3 regions of the Desulfitobacterium dehalogenans ATCC 51507 genome follow, and region 2 is predicted to be linked to each of the others. Evidence: a T-box and tRNA genes for the amino acid it is inferred to sense, from the RefSeq annotation. Region 2 holds a T-box; the other regions hold tRNA genes.
What was found. The T-box of region 2 lies ahead of leuS (leucine--tRNA ligase). A T-box ahead of a tRNA ligase gene usually reads a tRNA of that ligase, here a tRNA-Leu.
Positions count from the first base shown of each region.

Region 1: it encodes a tRNA-Leu, which carries the amino acid that the T-box ahead of leuS (leucine--tRNA ligase) is inferred to sense. The anticodon was not compared.
Region 3: it encodes a tRNA-Leu, which carries the amino acid that the T-box ahead of leuS (leucine--tRNA ligase) is inferred to sense. The anticodon was not compared.

Region 1 covers NC_018017.1:1,960,311-1,967,116, reverse strand. The annotation lists gene DESDE_RS09450 (sulfite exporter TauE/SafE family protein) at 1-305, shown strand, start outside; gene DESDE_RS09445 (BRCT domain-containing protein) at 395-1,288, shown strand; gene DESDE_RS22040 (hypothetical protein) at 1,444-1,602, shown strand; gene DESDE_RS09440 (IS110 family RNA-guided transposase) at 2,308-3,591, shown strand; gene DESDE_RS09435 (hypothetical protein) at 4,020-4,298, shown strand; gene DESDE_RS22750 (hypothetical protein) at 5,002-5,130, shown strand; tRNA gene DESDE_RS09425 (tRNA-Leu) at 5,575-5,661, opposite strand; gene DESDE_RS09420 (acetyl-CoA carboxylase carboxyltransferase subunit alpha) at 5,730-6,689, opposite strand; gene accD (acetyl-CoA carboxylase, carboxyltransferase subunit beta) at 6,689-6,806, opposite strand, start outside.
Region 2 covers NC_018017.1:3,721,261-3,728,066, forward strand. The annotation lists gene leuS (leucine--tRNA ligase) at 194-2,695, opposite strand; T-box leader at 2,770-2,968, opposite strand; gene rsfS (ribosome silencing factor) at 3,149-3,490, opposite strand; gene yqeK (bis(5'-nucleosyl)-tetraphosphatase (symmetrical) YqeK) at 3,477-4,055, opposite strand; gene DESDE_RS17980 (RNA-binding regulator) at 4,144-4,395, opposite strand; gene nadD (nicotinate-nucleotide adenylyltransferase) at 4,484-5,107, opposite strand; gene yhbY (ribosome assembly RNA-binding protein YhbY) at 5,223-5,516, opposite strand; gene obgE (GTPase ObgE) at 5,543-6,806, opposite strand, start outside.
Region 3 covers NC_018017.1:2,797,434-2,804,239, reverse strand. The annotation lists gene DESDE_RS13510 (polyprenyl synthetase family protein) at 1-529, opposite strand, end outside; gene DESDE_RS13505 (SDR family NAD(P)-dependent oxidoreductase) at 693-1,430, shown strand; gene DESDE_RS13500 (CBS domain-containing protein) at 1,531-1,959, opposite strand; gene larC (nickel pincer cofactor biosynthesis protein LarC) at 2,101-3,297, shown strand; gene DESDE_RS13490 (aspartyl-phosphate phosphatase Spo0E family protein) at 3,430-3,582, shown strand; tRNA gene DESDE_RS13485 (tRNA-Leu) at 3,976-4,062, shown strand; gene DESDE_RS13480 (HD-GYP domain-containing protein) at 4,485-5,555, shown strand; gene DESDE_RS13475 (GNAT family N-acetyltransferase) at 5,698-6,282, shown strand; gene DESDE_RS22590 (hypothetical protein) at 6,245-6,523, shown strand.

The DNA of each region.
Region 1 (6,806 bases), 1.8 Mb from region 2:
ATGGTGGATTTGGTCCAGGTTCCTCTACCATGAGTATTCTGTATTTCTTAAAACGAGGGTTTTCATATTTGAAAGCAGCGGAATATACGAGAGTCTTGATATTTTCAAGTTGTAGCGGTGCCTTTATTTGGTTTTATCTGACGGGATTTATTAATTGGGGCTATGTATGGCCAATTACAATCGGATCTATTATTGGTTCTCAGTTGGGATTGAATCTGCTCCCCTATATTTCAGCGAAATATCTTGAACGATTGTTACCTATTATATTAGTTTTATTAATATTTCAAGTTTTGTGGAATAATTGACTCCTTTCGGATTTTGCCTTCCGACAGGTTTTGAAGAGATCGTCAATTACGATCGGATGGAATTTAGGAAATACACCAGAAAATCAGAGATGGATAAGATACTCAATAACCTCATTGGTATCTTAAAAGGAATAACAATAGATGGCATTGTTACTAAAGACGAGTTTAATGAGCTTGTTCATTGGTGTAACTTTTACCGCCAGTACGGGAGATTTCATCCTTTTAATGAGTTATTGCCGATAATCGATTCAGCACTTAACGACGGCATTCTCACACAAGATGAAATAGATGATATTTTTTGGTTGGCTTCCAAGCTGCAATCTTCGAGTGAATACTACGATGATTTAACATGCTCGCTTCAAACACTACACGGTATTTTACACGGCCTCCTAGCCGATAACCAGATAACTGATGCCGAGATTAGAAATCTCCGTGGTTGGATAGATGACCACGATTTTCTAAGCAAGTGCTATCCTTACGACGAAATCGATAGCTTGCTTACTTCTATTCTAGAAGATGGCGTCATTACTGATAACGAAAAGGACATGTTTAAATCTTTCATAGGTAATTTTATAGATACTTTGGTTTCCCTGAACGTTTGCAAAAATGAACTCCAAGAGTTAAGGCAAAAATACGATGTAAAAGGAATATGTGCTGTTTGTCCTGAAATCGTTTTGCCGAACTCAACTTTTTGTTTTACCGGAGTTTCCACAACAGCTTCCCGCAAGGGTTTACAGTCCTTAATTGTACTTGCAGACGGTATTTTCTCCATGAATGTTACTAAGTCCACTGATTATTTGATTATTGGCGCTGAAGGAAATCCCTGTTGGGCCTTTTCCTGTTATGGGAGAAAGGTGGAAGCTGCTGTTAACTTAAGAAAAGAAGGAAGAAAAATTACTATACTTCATGAAAATGATTTTTGGGATGAGTGTTTTCCCTACGCAAAGAATAAAGGGATACACTATGAATTGTATTTAAAATAGACTGACAAGAGAAAAATATAAGGACCAATAAAAAGTAACCCCAGGGACCACATCTCGGGGCGATTTTCTTTTCAACAAAAAATCCCAAACATCATTCTATTAAATTAGGGAAATACTCTTAGTGCTGCTAACTTTATTTAAAGGAGGGGTTTCTTTTGAGCAAAGATAAAGCAAGAAGAGAAGAATTAGCAAATAAATTTCCCGAAATGGATCAGAGATTTCAAGAAATAAAATCGGAGATAAATGAGCCACAAATTGAACGATTAGGGGAAACCCTAGAGGAACAAAGAAAGCGAGCCAAAAATCCTACTTAATTTGCCCCATTAAAAAAGGAGAACTGTGAAGCTCTCCTTTTTTACATCTTATACAAACCATTTGCACGTTTGCAGCTCAAACTTTAGTTCATATCGTGTTATCTGACCTGCTATCTCACTCCGACAGCTGTAGATTTTCATCCTGTTCGCAGCGAGCTTTTCCTCACTCGTCGAAAGAATTTGCTCTACGTCGAAGACCTGGTCCTTACCTGAATCTTGATGGAGTAGGATTTCTGTCCTTAAATTTAGCTATCATTTCGACCGGGGCCATGATGACTTTCAATATAATCACCTAAGATATATGTTCGTACATAGAACCTACGTTCCATAGTACCCTATATGAAACATGTATGCACAGGGAAGTTTTGGAAGAGTAAGATATAGCTTAAAAATGACAGCAGGGTTATATTTTATTTAATGTCAATATCTTCTTGATTACACTAGTCTTATTTGGTACACTACAAATGTTCAAGGGGAGTAGTTTTAAAATAGTGTCAACATTCTGGCTTAAGGCCTGGCACTATTTCGCTAGAAAGCGTAACGAGACTTTTGACGTATTACAATACGTCGAAAGTCTCTATTTTTTTATAAGGAGCATTCCTGTAGTAGTCAAAAATGATCTTTGTCAAAAAGAAGACCTCACGTTACAATTTGAAAGGACTGTTGGCCAACAGAATCCAATCAAAATAACGGAGGTCATCCCAAATGAATTTTACACAAAACGAGAAGCTAAAGCAACTATCCGAAAGAAGTATTGTGATCGGAGTGGACATCGCCAGCGAGCTTCATTACGCCAGGGCTTTCGACTGGCGAGGAGTCGAGCTAGGCAAAGTATTCAAGTTTGAAAACAGTGCTGAAGGATTCAAGGATTTCTACGCATGGATTGAACATTTAAAAAGGCAAGCACAAAAGGACTGTACAGTGGTAGGCGCAGAGCCAACCGGCCATTACTGGTTTGGCCTGGCATCCTACCTAAAAGAGCAAAGCATAAAGTTAGTCCTCGTCAACCCATTCCATGTAAAGCGTAGTAAGGAGCTTGATGACAACCACCCCAGCAAAACGGATGCAAAGGACCCCAAAACCATCGCTAAGCTGGTCATTGAGGGTAGATACAATGAACCCTATATACCGGAAGGGATCTATGCAGAACTGCGAATAGCGATGGTTTGCAGAATGCGCATCCAAAAGGAATTGAACAGTATAAAAAATCGCATTCAGCGGTGGCTGAAGATCTACTTTCCCGAGCATGAAACGGTATTTGGAAAGTTTGATGCCACAAGTAGCATGCTGGTATTGCAAGTTGCTCCGCTACCTAAGGACATTGAAAGGCTGGGAGTAGAAGGAATAAACCGAATTTGGAGAGACAACAAGTTGAGAGCAGTGGGAATGAAAAGGGCTAAGAGCCTGTATGAAGCTGCTCAGAAGAGCATTGGTTGCACCGAAGGAGAGTCTTGTTCCCGAATGGAAATTCAGCTATTACTCCAAGACTATCACACTAAAACGGCACAATATCAGGCAGTCACTGAAACCATTGATGGGTTGTGTTGTCAAATCCCCGAAGTAGCCAAGTTACTTGAAATTAAAGGTGTTGGCCTTGTTACTGTGGCAGGTTTTCTCTCCGAAGTTGGGGATATCAAGCGTTTTAATTCTCCAAAGCAAATTCAAAAACTTGCGGGCTTAGCCTTGCGAGAGAGTAGCTCGGGTAAGCACAAAGGACAGACCACGATCAGCAAGCGCGGCCGCGCACGACTAAGGGCGATTCTATTTCAGGCAGTAATGCCACTCGTCGCAAAAAACGCAGAGTTTGCAGAGATACACAACTACTATACGACCAGGAGTAAGAACCCTCTGAAGAAGAAACAATCGTTAATTGCCTTAAGCTGTAAACTGATTCGGGTGTTCTACGCCATATTAACAAAGGGTACAGACTATGACCCGAAGAAGCTCATTACAGACATACATCGCCCAGCTGAGTATTTAGCTGCGTAAGAGGAATAGTAGCGAAACCATAAGAAACAAACGATCTTTGGGTTAAAGCGTCACCCCAGAAGCGAACAATCTAGGTAACCTAGCAAGACAAAAGAGCTGGTAGTCAGTCGCATAGTTCACCATTAGAGCAAAGACTCGGTTGAGGAGCATAACTGACACCCAATCATGGATAGGTGGAACGAAGGAATTTAGGGCAGGTTTTAACCTTGACCCTGTTAGACATGGGAGGTTTACCACCGTGAGAATAATGGGTTTACAACGGCCAACATATGCCAAAAAAGCAGACGTTTGCTTTGCTATACCCAAATTCTCTGAATTAGGCATTCTATGCGAATTCTATCCGTGGTGAGCTAGTTTGTTTGGTAAGGAATTCTATGAAAAAGCGAGATATTCAAAGAAAATCAAAAAATATTATAGGGAGGATAACAATGGCTTTAATGTTGGCAGCACTGGTGCTTTCAGCAATATTAATCTATTTTAGTTGTGAATTATTCGTAAATGGAATCGAATGGGTGGGGTTAAGATTTAATATCTCAAAAAATGCTGTCGGTACTGTTTTAGCCGCATTTAGTACTGCTCTCCCTGAAAGTGTCGTCACCTTTATTGCAGTAGTTTTTGGAGCTAATGCAAGCCAAAAAGATGTCATAGCCCTATTCAGTTTGACCCAACACCCACTACACTATATGGACATGCCCCAGAATGTGTGACAATTCTAAAACAAGAAACCAGGCTTCGGCACCCCACTATAATTATATGCTATGTCCGAGAAAGTGTTACAAGCACCTGGCGTGGTCGAAACGCTCTCCGGAACGTCGCTTGATCCCGCTTTGAGCTAGTCATGCATGGCCGGCCTTGGACATAGATTTGTTACGGCTATACAAAGGAAGAAATGGATAGCGGTGACAGTGACGATTCATAATTGATTTAGACGATACTAAAAAAACCTCCTCCCCTTTTGTCTCTCTATTTCGTCAAAAAGGAAGGATATTCCTTATACTCCAAATATATTCCCAGATTCTTCCGCATCATCCTATCAGCCCACCCATGCTTCTTCTGTTCACGCGCAAGCAGCTCCGCCTCATCCCTGCACTTCTTTCCCGTCCACCGACTACAGTTAGCGCAATTCCCTTTTGCGCCCACTTCTACAGGCACATATAATCTACATCTGCACATTGCATCACCGCCTTGCATATTCCCATATTGTGGCAATTCCTTTAGATAAATCATAAGCTGTAGTATCTTCGGGTAAAGGAGGAATTCAAATGGCACTTGGTTTTGACGGAGGCTGTGAACGTCGTGAAGAGAGATTCGAAGGTATTGCAATCGTCGTTGTAATCATTCTTTTGCTCATTGCGTTGGGCATCGTATTCTAAGCATAAATAAATAAAATAATTGGAAGGAGGTCATGTCATGTACGGAATGGGTTCTTTCGGAATGGGTGGCGTATGTTGCCCTGGTGGCGGTATGGGCAGTTTTGTCGGCGTTGGGATCATTGCTATTGCAATTCTTATCCTGATTGCGTTAGGCGTAATCTTCTAAATCGATAAAAGAAAGGCCAGGCGAATTGCCCTGGCCTTTTTGTTGTCATATGCGGCTAGTATATATTTCACCTAGCCGCTTTAAATGGAAAAGAGGGAACACTAATACGTTTAGGATTAAGGTTAGCTAAGCGGACCTGATATAATCTATGCATGTTACGAGGACAAGGTGACACTTTTCCATGAAGAGTCTCTCCAAATAGTCTCACGCTATCATGCCGTAATGTACCGCAAACTTTTTTATAATCACCGCTTTTTTCTGGTAATAGATTGGCCTACTCATAAGTAGCTCTAACACGTCGAACAATGCTAAAAAAGGCCAACCCCAAAGGGCTGACCTTTTCTTAAATCAGATGTTCCAGTTTTGTTCCACCTAATTTTTATCATTTCGGATTTTGATAAAATAAAAAATCCCCGCAATGCTTGCAGGGATTGGTTTTTAGGTTGGTGCGAGTGGTCGGAATCGAACCGACACATCCGTAAAGATAACGGTTTTTGAGACCGTCGCGTCTGCCTGTTCCGCCACACTCGCATACTGCTTGAGCAGGTCACCTAGGCAACAGGTGACTTAGATATAATAGCATAAAGATTAAAAATGTGTCAAGCCTTCTCTTCAAATTCTCCATATTTCATAAGTTTTTCGTAGCGCATGGTTCTCAGTTCATCCGGAGAGACTTTGCGAAGGTCCAGGAGGGCTTGGGCAATGACCTTCTTCATTTCCTCGGCGGTCCGCTCCACGCTCCGATGAGCTCCTCCTAAGGGCTCCTTAATAATGCCGTCGGCGATTCCCAACTCAAATAGGTCTTGGGCTGTGAATTTCAGAGCGGATGCCGCTTCCTTGGCTTTGCCCGGATCCTTCCAGAGAATCGAGGCACAGCTTTCCGGGGCGATGACCGAGTAGAAGGAATTCTCCAGCAGCAAGACCGTATTCCCCACCCCTAAAGCCAGGGCTCCGCCGCTGCCTCCCTCTCCGATCACGGTGCAAATAATCGGAACGCTATAACCCGCCATGGCCTGTAAGCAACGGGCAATAGCTTCCCCTTGTCCCCGTTCCTCTGCTTCAAGGTCACAGGCAGCACCGGGAGTATCGATAAAGGTGAGGATCGGTCTGCGAAATTTTTCCGCTTGATCCATCAAGCGGAGAGCCTTCCGATATCCTTCCGGATGGGGCATACCAAAGTTTCTTTGAATATTCTCCTTAGTGCCCCTCCCTTTGATATGGGAAACCACCGTTACGGGAGTCCCCTCAAAGGTAGCGATACCGCCCACGATGGCCTTGTCATCGGCAAAGAGACGATCTCCTTTAAATTCCATGAAATCTTCAAAAAGTAAGGGGGCATAATCGTAGAAATTTGGCCGTTCCATATGACGGGCAATCTGAACCTTTTGCCAAGGTTCCAGGTTGCCGTAAATTTCTTTTCTTAATCGTACCAGTCTGCGCATGAGCTTGGAGATTTCCGGTGAGAGATTAATATCCTTCTCTTTGGAAAATTCCTGAAGCTCAGCGATCTTGTGTTCAAGCTCAAGGATTGGCTTTTCAAAATCAAAGTGTTGAGCCATCAAACTGCCCCTTCCTGATGATAACGCAGCAAACGCCCCAGAACCTTTCTCATCTCTTCCCGTTTTACCACACAATCAATCTGTCCGTGCATCTGATTAAATTCGGCAGTCTGAGCA
Region 2 (6,806 bases):
GTTTTCCTCCTTCCAAATTGTAACCCAATTCACAATTACAGCTTAAGAGTAACACCCTTTCTTGTTCCTTTCTGCACAAAATTGGGCATAGGAAAGAAGACAAGCTATATTTTTAAAAAAAAGAAAAACAGGGCATTATTTCAGTAATCCACCTGAAATAATGCCCTGTTACGCTTCCAACAGGCCTCTGAGCCTACTTCACAACCACATTAACCAGCTTGCCCGGCACAGTTACGATCTTAACGATCTGCTTTCCTTGAGTCCATTCTCCAAGCCTGGGCAGCTGCCGAACCTGAGCTTCCAATTCCGCCGCGGAGATTTGGGCCGGTACCTGAATCCGGTCCTTAAGCTTGCCGTTGATCTGAAGGACTACGGTGACCTCTTCCTGGACGAGAGCCCCTTCATCCACTTTCGGCCACTCCCGACTGTGAATGCTCTCCTCATGGCCCAACTCGCTCCAGATTTCTTCCGTAATATGGGGGGCAAAAGGACCAAGCAAGATGAGAATGCTTTCCAATGCTTCCTGAGCCACAGCGAAATTCATATTGGGTTGCTCTTTGTAGAGGTAAAGAGCATTGACCAGTTCCATAATGGAGCTGACGGCCGTGTTGAAGTTGAAGCGCGCTCCGACATCAGAAGTAACTCTTTGAATGGTTTGGTGAGTTTGACGGCGCATGTCTTTGGCAGCCTTGTCCAGCTCTCCAAAATCATAGACGGAGCCGTTATCCCCTGCCCCTGAGTTCTTTTCTTTTAAGACTTCTTCGTATTGAGACGCTAAGCGCCAAACCCGATTGAGGAAGCGATAGCATCCTTCTACCCCTTGATCACTCCATTCCAGATCCCGCTCAGGCGGAGCTGCGAAAAGGATGAAGAGACGGGCCGTATCGGCACCATACTTAGAGATAATTTCCTCAGGACTTACCACATTGCCCTTGGATTTAGACATTTTTGCTCCGCCCAGACAAACCATGCCCTGGGTGAGGAGATTTTCAAAGGGCTCATCGACTTTAAGATAGCCAAAATCCCGCAATGCCTTAGTAAAGAAACGTGAGTACAGCAAGTGGAGAATAGCATGCTCCACTCCGCCTACATATTGATCCACATTCATCCAATGATCCGCAGCTTCCTTAGCGAAAGGCAGCTCATCATTTTGAGGATCAGTATAGCGGAGGAAGTACCAAGAGGAGCACATAAAGGTGTCCATGGTATCCGTCTCACGATGGGCCTTACCGCCACAGGTGGGACAAGTGGTTTGTTTAAAGCTCTCCGAGGTGGTCAGGGGATTTTCCCCAGCTTTAAAGACCACATCATCCGGGAGCAGGACAGGGAGTTGATCTTGAGGTACGGGAACAATTCCGCAATGGTCGCAATAGATCATGGGAATGGGCGCTCCCCAATAGCGCTGACGAGAAATAAGCCAGTCACGCAGGCGGAAATTCACTTTCCGCTCCCCAAAGCCATTCTGCTCAGCTTTGTCACACATCTTCCCCCAGGCATCCATATTCTTAAGACCATTATACTCCCCTGAATTAACCATAACTCCCTCTTCCACAAAAGCTGCTTGAAGAGGGGTATCCTTTTCCTCCACAGGAGTTCCCTCGGGAAGGATCACCGTCTTAATGGGAAACTTATATTTTTTAGCGAATTCGAAGTCCCTTTCATCATGGGCAGGTACACCCATGACTGCTCCGGTTCCATATTCAAAAAGTACATAATTAGCAATCCAGATGGGTACTTTCTCCCCGCTATAAGGGTTAATGCAGTAGGCTCCGGTAAACAGGCCTTCCTTTTCTGTTTCCGTGGAGGTCCGGGCGATTTCATTAAGCCCTTTCATCCGATTGATGAAGGCTTGAACGTCTTTTTCGTATTCCGTACCTGCAACCAGCCTTTGAACTAAAGGATGTTCCGGTGCCAAGACCACATAGCTTACACCGAAAATCGTATCCACCCGGGTGGTATAGACCCGAATTTTATCCGGGTGGTTCTCCACTGAAAATTCCACTTCGGTTCCTTCGGAACGGCCAATCCAGTTCTTTTGCATGGTTTTCACTTTCTCAGGCCAACCGGGGAGCTTTTCCAGATCGTCCAGGAGCACTTGAGCATAGTCCGTAATCTTAAAGAACCATTGTTCCAGATCTTTTTTGGTAACGGCGGTGTCACAACGTTCACAGGCTCCATCCACCACTTGCTCGTTGGCAAGAACGGTGGCACAAGAAGGACACCAGTTGACTCCAGCTTTTTTCTTATAGACTAAGCCATGTTTGTAAAACTCTAAAAAGACCCATTGAGTGAATTTATAGTAGTCGGGATGACAGGTGGTAACCTCCCGATCCCAATCATAGGAGATTCCCATTTCCTGAAGCTGCCCCTTCATATTGGCGATATTTTTCCAAGTCCACTCAGCTGGCGGGGTCTGATTCTTAATGGCCGCATTTTCTGCCGGTAAACCAAAAGAATCCCAGCCGATGGGATGCAGAACATTAAAACCGCTCATCCGTTTAAAGCGAGCGATGACATCCACGATAGAATAGTTCCTGACATGTCCCATATGAAGATTTCCTGAAGGGTAAGGAAACATAGCTAACGCATAGTATTTGGGTTTATCCGAATGATCTTCAGCTTTATAGTCTTTTCTGTCCACCCATTTTTTTTGCCATTTGGGTTCAATCTCTGAAAAAAGATACTTCTCTTGCATTGTCATTTTCCCCCTTAAAAATTCCGAACTTGCATGATAGAGATGAAAATAAAGATATAAAAAACTCCCATCCCTAAAGGGACGAGAGTAACTTCCCGCGGTACCACCCAATTTCAACTGCACTTTATCGATCGTAACGGTTCGCACCGGCACTCATTATTACCTGAGTACAGCTCCAGGGCGAGTGCTTACCAAAGTCTCACGGCAACTCTCACCGACCGTTGCCTCTCTAAAATGAGGTAGTTTGGGCTTGCTCCCCTTCATCGCTTTTAAAAACCTATTAAAATTAGAACTAAATATAGTATAACAGGTTATGTTCTTTCACAAACCTTCTGGAACTCAACTAAAGCCCTCAGACGGTGTAAAAAATCCACCTGAAGGAAGTTTCCTATATAATAATCCAAAATTCGGCATAATGTCAAGTTTTCGTCCCCGCGGTCCCTACCTGTGTTCCTAGTTAAAGGTGACAACTTTCGCATCTCCCCAGAGCCGCTCTAGATTGTAAAATTCCCGCTGGTCCGGAGTCATAACATGAATCACTAAATCTCCGCAATCCACAAGAACCCATTTAGCCTCTTGCAGCCCCTCTACCCTTAAAATAGTCACTCCCAATTCGGGAAGCTTCTCCGAGAGGTTATCTGTGATCGCTTTGATCTGAGTGGTGGAATTCCCGGTTACGATAAGGAAATAATCTGTGACCATGGATATCCCTTTGAGGTCAAGCAGGATGGCCTCCCGGCCTTTTTTTTCTTCAACAATGTTTACAGCGCCATGCAATTGCTTATCTGTCAGCAAATTTTTGCCTCCTTTTTAAATCTTCATAGGTAAGCTGTGTCTGAGGATGTATGCCCCGCTTACACTTTCTTAAATAATTTAAGGTATGTTCAACACACATCAGTGTTCCATTCTCAAGATTATCATACAAGGATTGACGTAGTTTGTCTACACCGGGGAAGGAACGCTGAGGTTCCGTTAAATCAGCGCTATAAATCAACATCTCCAGGCTTCCCATTTCCGGGGTTCCTAAAGTGTGATGAGCTATAGCCGCTAATACTTCCAAATCCTTGTAGCCATATTCATGCTCCAGCCAATAGGCTGCCAGGGGACCATGAAGAATATGAGGATTGCCTTCATCCTCAGGATAGTTAATCAAGTTCCATTCTTTCGCCATAGCAATCTGTTGGGCAAAATCCATTTCTTTTTTGAGATCATGCAAATAGGCAGCAATTTGAGCCCTCTGCCCATCCACCTGATGCCTTAGGGCCAGTTCTTGAGCCCACTGGGCAACACCCAAGGTATGGCTAAACCGTCTCTCCGACATAGAACTGTAAGCTAGATTGTAGGCTTCCTGAATATCCAAATTCCCAAAACCCGCTTTCAAGATAAATATACGGCGAGAAGACCCTTCTGACTTTTTGGGCAGGAGGGTCTTCCAGAACTATGATTTTTTACATCTGTTGCTTAGGACGTGCCTCATTGACCGTTAAAGGACGGCCGCCGAAATCTTTCCCATTAAGGTCTTCTGCCATGCGTGTTGCATCCTCATCTTCAACCTCAACAAAGCCAAAACCTCGTGAGCGCCCTGTCTCGCGATCCGTAATGATACGACTGCTTATCACTTGACCATACTGGCCAAAGAAAGAGCTGAGATCTTCAGATGTAGTGTTCCAGGGTAAATTTCCGACATAAAGGGTTGCCATATTTGCTGTCACCTCTTGCTTATTGGATTCGAATTTAGTATGAGCAAAAGCTTCAGAACTATACTTGCCTGATTTTGTAATCCAGCAATTAACCACCATACAAACCTACTTCTTCAATATAAAGACGAACGGATTCAGGAAGCAAATAACGAATGGATTTCCCCTCTTTTACCCGGGAACGGATATCGGTTGATGATATGGCTAAAGCAGGTACATCAAAAAGGTGCATACGGGACAGAAATTCCGGATAACCCCGTTTCAATTCTTCAAGAAAGTCATGGGGGTCAAATCCAGGCCGGGAAGCCCCGATGAAATGACAAAGAGATAAAACGGACTGTACTTCTCTCCAAGTAAAAATTTCACGAAATGCATCTGCTCCCGTAATAAAATAAAGCTCATGTTGCGGATAGAGTCCATGCATAGCCTCGAGGGTATCCACCGTATAGGAATAACCTTCACGCCGGATTTCTATATCAGAGACTTCGAAAAATTCATTGTCCATGATAGCACGTCTGACCATTTCATAGCGATCCCCGGAAGAGGTTACCTTACGACCGATTTTATGGGGAGGATTACCCGTGGGGATAAAAATCACTTTCCCCAGGGCAAATTCATGGCGAGCCATTTCAGCAGCCACCAGATGACCATAATGCAAAGGGTCAAAGGTCCCCCCCATAATTCCTATTCTTTTGGTTTGAACATTAACATTCATGTTCATCTGCTTCCTCGACTGCCTACTGCTTTTATCCCCATTATAGCACTTTATCCTCTGGGAGGATAAGTTAACTAAACTTCAGATGAAATTAAAACTCCACCTGGACTTTCCTTTACCGCGGTAACTCGATCAGGGGTTTCTTTTTCGACTCACGATAGAGCAAAAAATTTCTCCCGATAACTTGAACCAACTCCGCAGAGGTGCGTTCCGCCAATTCTTCAGCAGCCCTTTGTACATCTTCTACACTATTGGGGAGCACTCTCCCTTTAATTAATTCTCTAGCCTCCAGGGTCTCATCGGCTTGTGTAATGACAGCCTCAGTAACTCCTCCCTTACCAATCTGTAAGATGGGATCCATCTCATTGCCCATGGAGCGTAAAAAACCTTTTTGCTTTCCGGTTAACACTGCAAAACCTCCTAACTTATCTTGTCTTATTCTTCCCACTCGAACTCTATTCCGGCAATCTGAACCTTATCCCCAACTTTTATTCCTTCATCCAACAAAGCACGTTCAATTCCTATAGCCTTGAGAATATTTTGGAAGCGATAAAGTCCATCCTCTCTATCGAACATGGTCATCTGTACATGCTTTTCAATCTCCTTACCGGAAACAACAAAGAAATCCCCTTCGCGGGTCAGTTCGAAGCGATGAGGAGCCTCGGCATAGGTCACCTTATGTTGTTCCTCATCCCGCACAAAAATCTGGGGTGCAGGAACTTCAGGCAGAATCTGAGCGGCTGCATAAATTAATTCCTTTAGTCCTTCTCCTGTAGCTGCAGATACCGGGAAAATACGGTAGTCTTCCCCCAGCTTCTCTTCCAAGCGCTGCAGATTTTCCTCAGCACCGGGAATATCCATTTTATTAGCCACGATCAACATAGGGCGACTGGCCAACTCCTGGCTGTATCGGCGAAGCTCTTCTGTAATGATTCGAAAATCTTCCAGTGGATCCCGCTCCTCAGAACCTGCAATATCCAGGACATGAAAAATCAGACGAGTTCTTTCAGTATGCCTGAGAAACTCATGGCCCAATCCGGCTCCTGTGTGAGCTCCTTCAATCAGTCCGGGAATATCAGCCACAACGAAGCTTTCCCCATCCTCCAATTCAACTACTCCAAGGTTAGGTACCAAGGTAGTGAAGTGATAATCCGCAATCTTGGGCTTAGCCGCAGATATTCGGGAAATAATCGTGGACTTGCCTACATTCGGAAATCCTACAAGCCCTACATCAGCCAAAAGCTTCAGTTCCAGAAGTAGATTCCGTTCCTCTCCAGGTTCCCCATTTTCAGCTACGGTGGGAGCTTTATTGGTATTGCTCATAAAACGAGCATTACCTCGACCGCCTCTTCCCCCATTGGCAACGACAACTTTTTGCCCATGCTCAATCAAGTCGGCGAGGATTTCCCCCGTGTCTGCATCCTTAATAACGGTACCCACAGGGATGCGAACACTCATATCCTCCCCGCTTTTCCCGTGCATATTTTTCCCCTGTCCATGCTCCCCCCGATCGGCCTTATAATGGCGTTTATAGCGGAAATCCACCAAAGTCCTGAGTCCCTCGTCAGCAACAAATATAACCTTGCCGCCCCGACCCCCATCGCCGCCACTAGGACCTCCTTCAGGAACGTATTTTTCGCGGCGAAACGCCACAGCTCCGGCTCCGCCGTCTCCACCTTTAACATAGATTTTTGCCTGA
Region 3 (6,806 bases), 920 kb from region 2:
TATAGCGTTGTTCAGCCTGCTCTACTTCACCATCACACATGGATTGGATGGCGTCTACCAGATAGGACATACTCGTAAGGAGATGTTTATTGGATAAGATGCGAAAGGCCTCGGCAAATACATAGTCCCCGGCCAAAACTGCAACCTGATTCCCTTCTTGAGAATTGATCGTCGGGACACCTCGCCGCCGATCCGAGTGATCGATGACGTCATCATGAATCAGAGAAGCCATATGAATTAATTCTGCGGCTACCGCAGCATCAAGTGCTGCCGAATTGAGAGGGCCAAAACACTGGGCACTTTGTAGTGTCAAAAGGGGTCTCAATCGTTTTCCTCCCGAGGCCAGGAGCAGGAGACAGGAGTCCTTGATGGTGTGACCGGCCTTCAGGAAAGATTCCCGAAGCCGATCTTCAACAATGAGCAATTCGGGAAAAGAAATAACGGGGTTCGAAGATTGGACTTCTTCTCCCGTTAATAATTCAAGGTTTGAAGATTTTATCGTGATGGGGGCCATATCCAGAGAAGCCATGAAATCAGTCCTTTGCACTAACCTTTTCTCTAGTATTCCATGTTGACGCAAAAGGATACCTCAAAGGATTGAGATCTTGAACGTGCTCTCCTTCTGGGCTATACTGAAGAAAGAAAACGATGGATGCTTGCGGAAATACATAGTCGTTAAGGAGGAACCGGTGATGCTACAGGGAAAAACAGCTTTAATCACAGGAGGGGCTACAGGAATTGGCCGTGCAATCGCTTTAAAGCTTGCCCAAGAAGGTGTAAATATTGCTATTAATTATTCTCGTTCCCGGGAAGATGCCGAACAGACTTCCGAGGAGATCAAAAAGCTCAATGTAGCCTGTAGGATTTACCAAGCCAATGTGGCAAAGGATCAAGAGATTCGGGAAGCGGTTAATGCAGTAGTCCAAGACTTTGGACAGCTGGATATTCTTGTCAATAGCGCAGGGATGACTCATTTTGTTGAACATGCCGATCTTGAAGGCATGAAAGATGAGTATTGGGACGAAATTTTTAGCGTCAATGTTAAAGGACTTTTTAATACCTGCCGTGCCGCTGCAGAAGCTTTAAAGAAGCAAAAAGGCTGTATCGTTAATATTACTTCCATCGCCGGTCTGACAGGATTGGGAAGCTCCATTGCTTACAGTGCTTCCAAAGCAGCTGCGATCAGTGTGAATAAATCCTTGGCTAGGGTCCTTGCTCCCGAAGTTCGGGTTAATTCGGTTGCCCCAGGGGTAGTCTTGACCCGATGGGTGAGCGGCAAAGAGGATCATATAACCCGGATGGCTGAGGGAACGCCCTTACAGAAGGTATGTACTCCGGAAGATGTGGCTGAAGTCGCCTATTCTTTAATCGCCCATGCAGGGTTTGTTACAGGTCAAACCTGGGTTGTGGATGGGGGCAATTTTATCTAATCTTGTTATAAGTTTTGATTATTTTTGCAGGATTAATGAGAGGATAGTATGTTCATCATAAGAGCATATATCCTTTTTTTTCGCAAACAAAAGTCCATCCCTAATCATCAAGGGATAAGGATTCCAACATACCTAAGGCTTTGGAGCAGTATTCCAGGATTTCGCGGCGGCGTACAATGCCGATAAAGATTTTTTGGTCATCCACTACCGGGATGAAGTTCTGTTCAACAGCTCGTGAGATAAGGTCTTCCATACGGGAGTTGATGGAAACCGGATAGTTTTGAATATGTTGTTCAATCTCTGTAAGTCGAATGGTATGGGTGTTTTGAAAGTCAAGACCGGGAGTATTTTTGAGCTTCCACAAGAGATCCCCTTCGGTAATCGTACCGAGGTAGTGACCCTGATCATCAATAAGGGGAATGGCTGAGTAGCGATGGAACTCCATTTTCTCTATGGCCTGACGCATGGTAGAATTGACTTTAAGGTAAATTACATCTTGCTTAGGTATTAAGAAAAAGGCAACATTCATGGTTTTGAACACCCCTCTTTATTTAACAAAAAAGATACATGGAGGATTCGACCGAGTAAGTAAGGAATTGAGATTCATTAGCCTGCCCTAGTATAGAGCAGCCTAAAATAATTTGCAAGATCTTTGTTAAGGAGAATTGATATGAAAGCAGCTTATTTGGATTGTTTTTCTGGTATCAGCGGGGATATGCTTCTAGGCGCCCTCGTTGATGCAGGATTAGATTTTAATCTTTTACAAAGAGATTTAGCAGGTCTGGATTTGGACGAGTATGAACTGTATGAGCAGAAAGTAATTAAACAGGGAATCAGCGGTACCCAAGTCCATGTTCACTCCTTAGAAGGCCATGTCCACCGCAATCTGTCGGATATTCGGGAGATCATCGGCAGAAGTGTTTTGCCTGCCCAAGTCAAAGACAGAAGCCTGGAGATATTCACCCGCTTAGGGAAAGCTGAAGCTAAAATCCATGGAACCGACATAGAACAGATTCATTTTCATGAAGTCGGAGCAGTCGATGCTATCGTGGATATTGTCGGAGCCGTAATAGGTTTTTGGCGTTTGGGAGTTGAAAAGGTGTTCTCTTCGCCAATTCATGTGGGGAAAGGCTTTGTCAAGGCTGCACATGGGCTGTTACCTGTACCTGCCCCCGCGACTTTGGAATTATTGACCGGAGTCCCGATTTATTCTCAAGATGTTGAGGGAGAATTAGCCACCCCCACCGGAGCTGCCATAGTCACAGCTTATTGTCAGGATTTTGGTCCATTTCCGAAGATTAAAGTGGAGAGAATCGGTTACGGGGCGGGAACGAAAGATTTAATTATCCCTAACCTATTAAGGCTGACTGTGGGAGAGCTGGCCAATGAGGATAGTCAACATGAAGGGATTCGGGTAGGGGAGGCTTTAACCCTGGAAGTAAATATCGACGATATGAATCCTGAGCTTTACGATTATCTCTTTGAAAAGCTTTTCCAAGGGGGAGCCATGGATGTCTATATCCAGGATATCCAAATGAAGAAAAACCGTCCAGCCGTACTTTTGACTGTGCAAACTCCTTATCATAAACTGGAGGAAATTCGCAGGATTCTTTTTGAAGAGACGACCACTATTGGATTACGGGTTTATCCTATAAAGAAATACATGCTTCCTTATGAGCTTCTTACAATTGAAACGAAGTACGGCTCAGCGCAAGTAAAGGTGGCTTTTTGGGAGGGGAGGGCCTGCACTGTGAGTCCGGAGTACGAGGATTGTCGCCGGCTTGCTCAACTAACAGGGAAACCCTTAAAGCATATCTACGAGGAGATAAAAGAGAAGGCAAAACAGGATATAATTATTACTAGATAGTAATGAGGTGGGAGTAGTCTCGATATTTTTCTTTATTCGACGAAATGTCTTATGGATTAATCGGGATAGATTCAGTAAAATAGATTTGTTAGTCTGTTTTAGTCTGTTATCAATAGAAAGGGAGTCAAATCTATGTGGAACCATCAATTGCTTAAGCTCATTGAGGATATGAGAAAAGAGCTTAATCAATTAGGTAAGAGAAAGCCTCTTACTGACCCTGAGGTTGTCGATTTAAGTCAAAAACTGGATAAACTTCTCAATGAATATTACCTTACAGCAAAGTAATTAATAATTGATATTTTAGCCCTATCAGCGGATAGGGTTTTTTTGTACCTATCAGATCCCCAATATAGTTTTTAACAGTAACCATAGCTTCTCTATATCCTTTGCTCCATATCCTGGACTCATAGCTGTGATCTTCCAGTGGCTTTTCGGCCTCAATGTCAACAAAAATCGAGCAATATTTTTATTTGCGTAGAACCCATCGACCATCATTTTACTCACTCCCTGCCTGCCCTCTATTTAATGTGTGCATATGGGGGAAGAGAAGTGTACAAGCTCTTAGTGTAAAAGTTAATTTTGTATATATAATTTCGTAGTAAGGAAAACTTTCATAAATAGATTCAAAATTATTCTATTGACAAGTAGGTTCAGCTTTCATATAATATACATTGTTACGCGGTCGTGGCGGAACTGGCAGACGCGCTAGATTCAGGTTCTAGTGAGTGTACGCTCATGGAGGTTCAAGTCCTCTCGACCGCACCATAATGAAAATGTCGAAACCCTTGAGGAATCAAGGGTTTTTTGTTTTTATGCTTTGATTTCATTTTGCTAAATTGCGTGTCAAAATTTAATGATTTCCTGAGGAGAAGATATTTCGGGACAGATTACAATTTTTAATTATTATAAATATAAATTTTTTATTAATCCTTTTATTTAGTAGTTCATTTTTTTAAAAAGCAAAAGTATAATGGTTTTAAAGCAGACGATAAAAAACTGAATGAATTGTTTTGATTCTTTGATTATGAGGCGATAGGACTAGTTAAAGGCTCATAGGACTAAAGGGAAAATATTTCGCAGTTAAAAAATAGAAGAGGATTAGAAATAATTTTGGCGAAATTGTATATACGTTTTGTTTAAATTGAGGCAAAATGGGTGCAATTGTAATACGGAAGCAGGAGTGTTGTATGCGATTAGTGAATATTGCCTATGTGGACGAAGGTGAAGTGCTTGCCCGGCCGCTGGTTAGTCCTAATGGAAAGGTCCTATTGCAGGCAGGAGTTAAACTCACCCGTAATTATATAGATAAGTTATCCCGTTTAGGGTTTGATACCATGTTTATTGAAGATGACACATTTCAGGATGTGGAGATCTATTCTGCCGTATCCACCAAGACACGTGAAATTGCATACGCATCCTTAGAAAATTTAGGCAAAAATCTTAATGAATCGCAGCTTCATGCCGTGAATCTGGATGAAGTTAAAAAGGCAGTACAAAACATCATCGCCGACCTTCTCTATAGCAAGGATATGTTGGGAAATGTTATGGAGATTCAGGGTTATGATGATTATACTTTTCATCATTCGGTGAATACCACAATTATCGCATTAATTATGGGGATATCCATGGGCTGGAATAATGGGAAACTGCTGGATCTTGGTATGGGTGTGCTCATGCATGATGTGGGTAAGATAAAAATTTCACCGGAGATTCTTAACAAGAAGGGACCTCTTACCCCTGAAGAGTTCGAAGAGATTAAGAAACATGCTGAATATGGATTTGAGATCCTCCGCAAAAATCAGGATATTAATTTATTATCTGCACACGTCGCTCTTCAGCATCAAGAGCGTTGGGATGGCAGCGGTTATCCGAGGGGATTAAAGGGGACCCAGATTCATGAATATGGCCGCTTGGCAGCTGTCGCGGATGTTTATGAGGCGTTAACCAGCAAAAGGGTATATCGGAATGCTCTGCAGCCTTATGAGGCTTATGAATACGTTATCGCCAATTCAGATAAACTTTTTGAACCTAAAGTAGTACAAAACACCTTTTCCAAATGCATTACACCCTATCCTACAGGTTCAGGGATCCGCCTCACCAACGGCCTTCGTGGGAATGTAGTAAAGCAAAATTCCTCTTTTCCCACGCGGCCTTATGTCCGAATGACCCATGAAGGAGAGGTTCGACTCATTGCTCCAATTGATTATAACTTAGTGGAACACCCTTCCTTGCTCATCGTCGGCATAGAGAATAAGTAAAGATGAAACATAATCCAGTATAATATATTTTAAGATTTCTTGCTGAGCTTGTTCAGGGGTCTCATTTGCAACCTGAATAAGCTTTCTTTTTAAAAGAGTTTATCATATATGATGCAGTAGAAAAGTTAAGGAAGATGATTATATGAAGTTTATCTTGACTAGCAACATTAAGGACAATGACACATTGAGGCATAGTTATAACAGTTTAGCTGAGAAAACCTTTGGCCTATCCTTTGAGAAATTTTATCAGAACGGATATTGGACAGATAAATATATTCCATATTCCTTAGTTGATAATGGAAAAGCAATAGCTAATGCCTCTGTGAGTATTATAAAATTTCTGCACTATGGACAAGAAAAGCTATGCCTTCAAATCGGTACTGTAATGACAGATATTGATTATAGAAATCAGGGTTTGTCGCGCTATTTAATAGAAACCATCCTAAAGGAATGGAAAGACAAGTGCAATAGTATTTACCTTTTTGCTAATGATAGCGTTCTTGACTTTTATCCTAAATTTGGATTTGAAAAAGTCATTGAATACCACTGTAGTAGTCCAATTACTCCAACAAAAGGACATGTAAGGAAACTTGACATGGGGAGTGCAGATGATCGCGCTTTCAATGGAAGACAACTATGGATTACTCATGTTTTATTGTACGTCCTTTATGAAAGACTGCATATACTTCTTGGAAGATTTCGATACTGTAATAATTGCTTCCAATGAAAATGCGGTTATAACCTGTTACGATGTTTTTGGCAGCGGTGACCACGCTCTCCTTGATGTAGTATCTAGAGTGGCAGAACATCAAATAAGCACAGTAGTTTTTGGTTTTACACCTATAGCGAATACTACTTTTAATTCTCAAGTTCTTATGGAAGAGGATACAACACTTTTTGTTTTAAAAGGAAAAGATAATTTATTTGTGAACAATCAGATGATGTTCCCTCTTTTGTCCCATGCATAATCGATGATTAATCATGCTGAACATTTTGAGGATAAATCAATACAACCTAAAAACATCTTCCAAAGTTAAGAGAAATTTGTTATGATAGCTTTGATTATATAAAGGGTGGTGGCTTGATGTCGTCTATTCGCTAAGATAATGAACAATAAAAATTTTAGCTCTCATATCACGAGGGGTTTTTGTTGTGCTTATTTTGCGGATAGATAAAGCTTAGGCTACCTGTAATTGATTGAAAAAATTATAGGTTATTTACGCAGGGGAGCCAAGTGAACATGAATACATG